2 regions of the Gordonia iterans genome follow, and region 2 is predicted to be linked to the other one. Evidence: predicted binding sites of a transcription regulator. Region 2 holds the regulator's gene; the other holds the start of a gene.

Region 1 (3,403 bases), 700 kb from region 2:
CCGCCATCACCGGGACGTGCCCGTAATCGCCGGACGGCGTGGAAGGCTGTTCCGTCATCACTACTCCCCTGCGGTTCGCTGTGCGGTCGGGGGTCTGGCCGGGACGCGAGCAATCGTCCGGCGCGGGAACTGACACTGCGGTGAGGCGGGGTCCCCGCCCGAGTCGCACCTGACGTTGGGGAAGTACGCCAGGGTCGGCCGGGCTGAGGCCTCGCCTCACCGCAGCGGTCCAGTTCTTCATTTGTCTTAGAGAATCGCGTCCAGCGCGGCGGAGCCGCCGGCCGCGAAGGCCTCTTCGTGGGCGGCCTCGTAGGCTTCCCAGCGCGCCGCGTCCCAGATCTCCAGGTGGTCGTACTGTCCGGTGACCACGCATTCCTTCTGCAACTGCGCCCAGTCACGCAGCCCGGCGTTCAGATGCACGCGCCCCTGCCCGTCGAGCACCTGCTCGTCGGCGCCGGCCATCATCAGCCGAACGTAGGCGCGCGCCGCCGGGTCGTTGCGCGATGCCTCGTTCGCCTTGGCCGCGGTCTCGTCGAACTTCTCCGCGGGATACACCGACAGGCTGTGATCCAGGCCCTTCGTGACCACGACACCTCCTGACAATGCGTTGCGGAACTTCGCGGGCAACGTCAGCCGCCCTTTGTCGTCGAGCTTGGGCGAGTAGGTACCGACGAAGCCAGCCACGCCGTCACCTCCTGCCCGGGCATCGGGCGGGGACTTTCCGGATCCCCCCGGCCGATGTGCACCACACTACCCCACTTTCCTCCACTTTCCATCCACTGCGCCCCACTCATCCACCACACAGCACTATTAGTGCAGGTTGACGCGATTTTCACAGCAGTCATTCGCGCGTCGGCAGGCGCGTCCCCGGCGCGTCACGATCGAGATCAGTGAGTCTAAATCCATCTCAAGTGACTGGTGGGACATCGATATGAGTCATGGTGGGGCAAAGTGGGTGACCGGGGTGGGGCGCGGTGGGGGATGCAAAAACGGGGCCGCAGTCTCGTGGAGACTGCGACCCCGTTCGGGTGTCGCGAGCGGCTTCAGGCCGCCGAGTGGACGGTCAGCGACCGTCCTGATCGAATCGCTTGTTGAAGCGGTCTTCCATGCGTGAGGAGAACGAGCCCTTCTCCGGCACCTTCTTGCCCTCGGCACCGAGCTTCTTGGCCGACAGCGACGAACCGCCGCGCGGTGCGAAGATCAGCAGCAGACCGCCGCCGAACATCACAAAGAAGCCGACCAGACTCACAATCGGGAAGTCACCGATCCGCACGTCGACCATGATCCCGCTGACCAGGAGGGCGAGTCCGACCAACAGCAGCAGGGCGGCCTGCCACCGGCGCCGCGCATCCGGGCGCCCGACGCGCTGCTTACTGACGCTGGAGACGAACTTCGGGTCTTCGGCGTACAGCGCGCTCTCAATCTCATCGAGCATTCGCTGCTCATGCTCCGAAAGCGGCACCGCGCTCCTCCCTCACTGTCAGTGCGTGCCGGCGACGAATCCTCGTCGACGGCCTATACGTCCATAGTAGAAGCTCTACCGGCGCGCGACCACCATTACCCGCCGGAAGACCCACCGGAGCCGCGCCTCAGGCTCCCAACCTGCGCTCCGAGCGCGTACTCCCGCCCAATCGGCCCTGCTCGTACGCGAGCAGGCTCGCGTCGGCGGCGTCGAGGAACTCCGCCGCCCGGCGCTCGACGCGGGCGCACAGGGTGTCGTCGACCTGACGAACCAGCCCTGCCTCGACACGTGACCGCATCCGCGACAGTCCACCGAAATACTCGGCGAGGTCGGCGTACTGCGGGGCGACCGCTTTGATGCGGCTCCACGCGTCCCGGGCGTTCCGCCTTCGGCGTACCGGACCCGGCGGTTCGTACAGGGCCAGCACCGCCCCGGACGCCCGGATGGCGGCGAGATAGAACTGCCGGAAACGCTCGGCCCCGTCGTCGGTGACCCGGGAAGCCTCCTCGAACAGCACCTCGGCCCGTTCGAGCAGGTCCCGGCTGCGGTGCACGACATGTGGATCGACCGTCATGATCGCGCCACCTCCTTTCGTCAAGGAGAACCTCTCACGACCCACCGACAATTCCGGTCGGCGACGAAAGCGGCGGCGGTCCGGTGTCTTCCCCACCGGACCGCCGCCTTTCATCGAACATTTGTTCGATACTGGCCAGAGTAGCCCGGACACCTGGACCGGGGCAAGTCCAGATAGTCTCTGCGCACACGCACGATTCGCTGCGCCCGCGGCGCCCCGGTCACCCGCCGGAGACGAGTGCGCGGACCCGAGGTGCAGGACGATGTCGACACGGCTGATCGAGCTTCCCGCCGCCGATGCTCATCGGTGGCTCGAGCCCGCCGTGCACACCTACGTCACCGCCATGCGGTATCCCCGCGGTACCGAGTTCAACCGGATCGGCCTCTGGCGCGACCACCTGAGGAGACCGGGCTGGCGGGCGGTGGCGGCGATGCAGACCGCCTCGTCGATGGATCTCCTTCGGACGACGTACTCTCGCCTGCGCATCGAGGCCCCGTGGACCGGCGACCACGAGATCCTGGTGGGCATCGCGTACGGCTACACCGGGTATCCCGATCAATGGTGGAACCGGCAGCTGCGGGCCGGGCTGGCCGGCCGCGGAGTTCCGCGTGCGCAGATCGACGCGATCGCCTCGGACTACTTCGAACTCACCGAGATCCACGTCCATCCGCTCGCCCAGGGGCGCGGTGTGGGACACGCGCTGCTGACCGGTCTGCTCACCGGACGCGCGGAGTCCCGGGTCCTGCTCTCGACTCCGGAAGTCCAGGGCGAGAACAACCGAGCATGGGCCCTGTACCGGCGCCTCGGCTTCACCGACGTCTTGCGGCACTTCACTTTCGCCGGCGATCCACGGCCGTTCGCGTTCCTCGGCCGCACCCTGCCCCTGCCCGACCAGCCTCCCCCGGACTGTCCGCCGACTCTGGCACGATGACAGGCGTGTCTTCCCTCGCTCGCCTTCCGGTTCTCGCCGCCGTCGCGCTGCTGACGCTCGTCCCGCTGCTCAGCGGTTGCCTGACCCGCTCGGAGAACGTCGGCGATCAGTTCTCCGGCTCCATCGTGGTCGCGGCCACACCGGCCAGTTCACCGTCGCCGCCGACCTTCGACATTCCGGCCTCGATGTCCGGGTCGATCGCGGTGACCGAGTTCCCCGGCGACGGACCCGCCCGGAGGGGCGACGACCCGGAGTCCCCTGCCGCCGGGAAGAACGGTTCCCGGATGACCTTCTCCAACCTGACCGCCGGACAGTTCGGCCAGCTGGGTGACATCGTCTCCGGCGCGCTCGGCAACGGCGCGACGGTCGACTTGAGCGCCACCCGGAGCGGCGACATCGTTCGGCTGCGCGGCGGGGCGGCGCTCACCGGCCTCAC
Region 2 (3,403 bases):
CGTCGATCCTGTGTGCCGACGACTTGGCGCCGGCCGACACCGCCGGACTGGATCCCGCTCGCGTGATCGCACTGGCCACCCGGCTCGGCGGACCGTCCAGTCATACGGCGATCATCGCGCGTCAACTCGGTATCCCGTGTGTCGTGGCGATCGCCGAACTCGACCGGATTCCGACCGGGGGCACGGCTTTCGTCGACGGTGAGCGTGGCGTCGTCGGTCTCGACCCGGACGTCGAGGAGGTCGCCGCAGCGGTGGCGAAGGCGCGAGAGGCGGCCGCGGCCGCCTCGGCGTGGAAGGGGCCGGGGCAGACGTCCGACGGTCACCGCGTGCTGATCCTCGCCAACGTCGCCGACGGACCCTCCGCCCGGGCCGCCGCCGAACCGGGGGTCTTGGAGGGTGTGGGCCTGTTCCGAACCGAGCTCGCGTTTCTCGATCGCGGGGACGAGCCGAGCGTCGACGAACAGACTGCTCTCTACCGAGCGGTGATCGACGCGTTCGACGGTGACAAAGTGGTGATCCGGACGCTCGACGCCGGGTCGGACAAGCCGCTTAAGTTCGTGAACCATCCGGATGAGGCCAATCCGGCGATGGGGGTGCGCGGCAACCGCATCGCCACGCCGCACCCGGAGATCCGCATCCATCAGCTCGACGCGATCGCCGCGGCCGCAGCGGCTGCGACGGCTGCACCCTGGGTGATGGCGCCGATGATCGCCACCGTCGCCGAAGCCCGCGAGTTCGCAGCACTGGTCCGCGAGCGAGGGCTGGTCCCGGGAGTCATGGTGGAGGTCCCCTCGGCGGCGGTGCAGGCCGATCAGATCCTGGCCGAGGTCGACTTCGTGTCGGTCGGCACCAACGATCTGACGCAGTACACGATGGCCGCAGACAGGATGTCGCCGGAGCTGGCCGCGCTCACCGATCCCTGGCAGCCGGCTGTGCTGGCCCTCATCGAGCGCGTCGGAGCAGCGGGGACAGCGCAAGACAAGCCAGTGGGCGTCTGCGGTGAAGCGGCGGCCGATCCGCTGCTGGCGTGCGTTCTGGTCGGCCTGGGGGTCACATCGCTCTCTTCGGCTCCGGCGGCGGCGCCCGCCGTCGGACTCAAGCTCGGATCGGTGACGCTCGATCAGTGTCGGGCCGCGGCGAGGGCGGCGGTCGCCGCCGACAGCGCCGCGGGGGCGCGCGACGCCGCTCGCGCCGTCCTCGGTTGACGGTTCCGAACTCGCTCAGACGCGGCGCAGTACGCTCACGACCTTGCCGAGGACCGCGGCGTCGTCGCCGGGGATGGGCTCGAAGTGTTCGTTGTGCGGCATCAGCCAGACGTGACCGTCGACCCGCTTGAAGGTCTTGACCGTGGCCTCGCCGTCGATCATGGCGGCGACGATGTCGCCGTTCTCGGCGACGTTCTGCTGGCGGACCACCACCCAGTCGCCGTCGCAGATGGCTGCGTCGATCATCGACTCGCCGACCACTCGCAGCAGGAAGAGCGAGCCCTCGCCGACCAGTTCCCGGGGCAGCGGGAAGACGTCTTCGACCGCCTCTTCGGCCAGGATCGGACCGCCGGCGGCGATCCGGCCGAGCACGGGGACATAGGCGGCCGAGGGGCGATCGGGCTCGGCCGTGGCATCGGCGCCCGGAGGCGGGGTGCGCTGATCGTCGCGCACGTTCACCGCACGGGGCCGGTGCGGGTCACGCTTGAGCAGCCCCCGCCGCTCGAGGGTGCGCAGCTGGTGCGCCACGGACGAGGTTGAGGTGAGGCCGACGGCCTCACCGATCTCCCGAATGCTCGGCGGGTAGCCGCGTTCCCGCACGGACGAACGGATGTACTCGAGGACTTCGCGCTGCCGCTGGGTCAGCGAGGCCTCCAGGGTCGCGGTCGACAGGTGTGGGTCGACCTTCGACAGGCTCTTGGGTCCGTCGGTCATCGCCGGTCCTTTCCTCGTGCTTGATTCTCGTACGGTCGGTTCACAATTTAGTCGAGTAGGTCACAGAACTCAAACATTTGTTCGACGTGTCGCGACTTTTGTCGGACCCGTGGTGTTAACTGTCGAACAAGAGTTCTTCGAACACACGAACGATGGGAGTTTCGATGACCGAGTCGCTGAAGACCCGCGCGGACCGCACCGGCCAGGAGCGCGCAGCGCACTGCGACGCGAGCCCGATGACCTGCGATGTTCCGGTGGTGCTGAGCCGTTCCACCGAGTCCTGGGGCACTGAATCCGCGGGCTGCCTGACCACCGGTCGCAGTCCCCAGACGCACCGGCGCGCCGTGCGGCTGAGCGCGAACACTCCGATTCGGACGAGCGGTACAGGACACCCGGGCGGTGCCCACGACGTTTCCGGCAGCCGTTCGAACACCGGCCGTTCGACCACCGGGAGTCCGAAGAGCGGTCGTTCGAACAGCCGCCGCTCGGAGCGGTCGCGCCGCGCGCGTCACCGCGGCCTCGTCGAGCACAGCGCGGTCGCCCCGGCGATCGCGCGTCGCCGGCGCTGGGCCGCCGGCTTGCTTCTGGGGGTCGGCTGTGCGGTCGTCGTGGCAGTGCTCGGCGTGGTCGGCGAGGACTACTCGGACGCGGCGACCGGTGCACCCGCTGCGACCGAGGTGGTGCACGTGCGCAGCGGCGAGTCGCTGGCGGCACTTGCTGCGCGCATCGCCCCCGAGGAGCCGACCGCAGCGGTGATCGCCACCGTGCGCGAGCTGAACGATCTTCAGACCGCCGGGCTGCGCCCCGGGCAGGCTCTGCTGGTGCCTGCCTACCGCTAAGGGTGAGACGGTGAGCGGCCGAGTACTGCGGTGGACGGGCAGGTACCCTGAGTGCATGCGATGCCCGTTCTGCAAGAACGACGACACCCGAGTGGTTGATTCGCGCGCGTCGGACGACGGTATGGCGATCCGCAGGCGACGGTCCTGCAGCGAATGCGGGCGCCGTTTCACGACCGTCGAGTCGGCGGTACTCGCCGTGGTCAAACGCAACGGGGTCACCGAACCCTTCTCTCGTGAGAAGGTGATGAAGGGCGTGCGCCGGGCGTGCCAGGGTCGGCATGTCGACGAAGACAAGCTCGCCAAGCTCGCTGAGGCCGTCGAGGACACCGTGCGCTCCTCGGGTTCGGCGGAGGTCCCGAGCAACGAGGTGGGCCTGGCCATCCTGGGGCCGTTGCGTGAACTCGACGAGGTCGCGTATCTGCGTTTCGCATCGGTGTACCGGTCGTTCGAGTCGGCCGAAGACTTCCAGCGCGAGATCGACGAGCTGCGCAAGGACCGTGACCCCGTCGCCTGAATCGTGGAGAGCGTCAGGTGAACGCGTCGAGCGCCTTCACCACGCGTTTCTCGGAGATCGGTCCAGCGGTGCCGAGCTGCTGAGCGAACAAGCTGACTCGTAGTTCCTCGATCATCCAGTGCGCCATCTCG

The links. Region 2 encodes LexA, which represses DNA repair genes until DNA is damaged. Its sites were predicted from a motif close to CGAACANNTGTTCG; they were not measured.
Region 1: the regulator LexA is predicted to act here: its motif matches at 2,151-2,164, upstream of C6V83_RS12800 (SAV_6107 family HEPN domain-containing protein).

What each region holds. Positions count from the first base shown of each region.
Region 1 covers NZ_CP027433.1:2,794,617-2,798,019, forward strand. Annotated here, with positions in the region: gene rsmH (16S rRNA (cytosine(1402)-N(4))-methyltransferase RsmH) at 1-58, opposite strand, end outside; gene mraZ (division/cell wall cluster transcriptional repressor MraZ) at 247-684, opposite strand; gene C6V83_RS12795 (DUF3040 domain-containing protein) at 1,064-1,462, opposite strand; gene C6V83_RS12800 (SAV_6107 family HEPN domain-containing protein) at 1,590-2,036, opposite strand; gene C6V83_RS12805 (GNAT family N-acetyltransferase) at 2,299-2,967, shown strand; gene C6V83_RS12810 (LppM family (lipo)protein) at 2,964-3,403, shown strand, end outside.
Region 2 covers NZ_CP027433.1:2,094,062-2,097,464, forward strand. Annotated here, with positions in the region: gene C6V83_RS09605 (putative PEP-binding protein) at 1-1,205, shown strand, start outside; gene lexA (transcriptional repressor LexA) at 1,221-1,919, opposite strand; gene C6V83_RS18720 (LysM peptidoglycan-binding domain-containing protein) at 2,084-2,758, shown strand; gene nrdR (transcriptional regulator NrdR) at 2,814-3,272, shown strand; gene hrpA (ATP-dependent RNA helicase HrpA) at 3,286-3,403, opposite strand, start outside.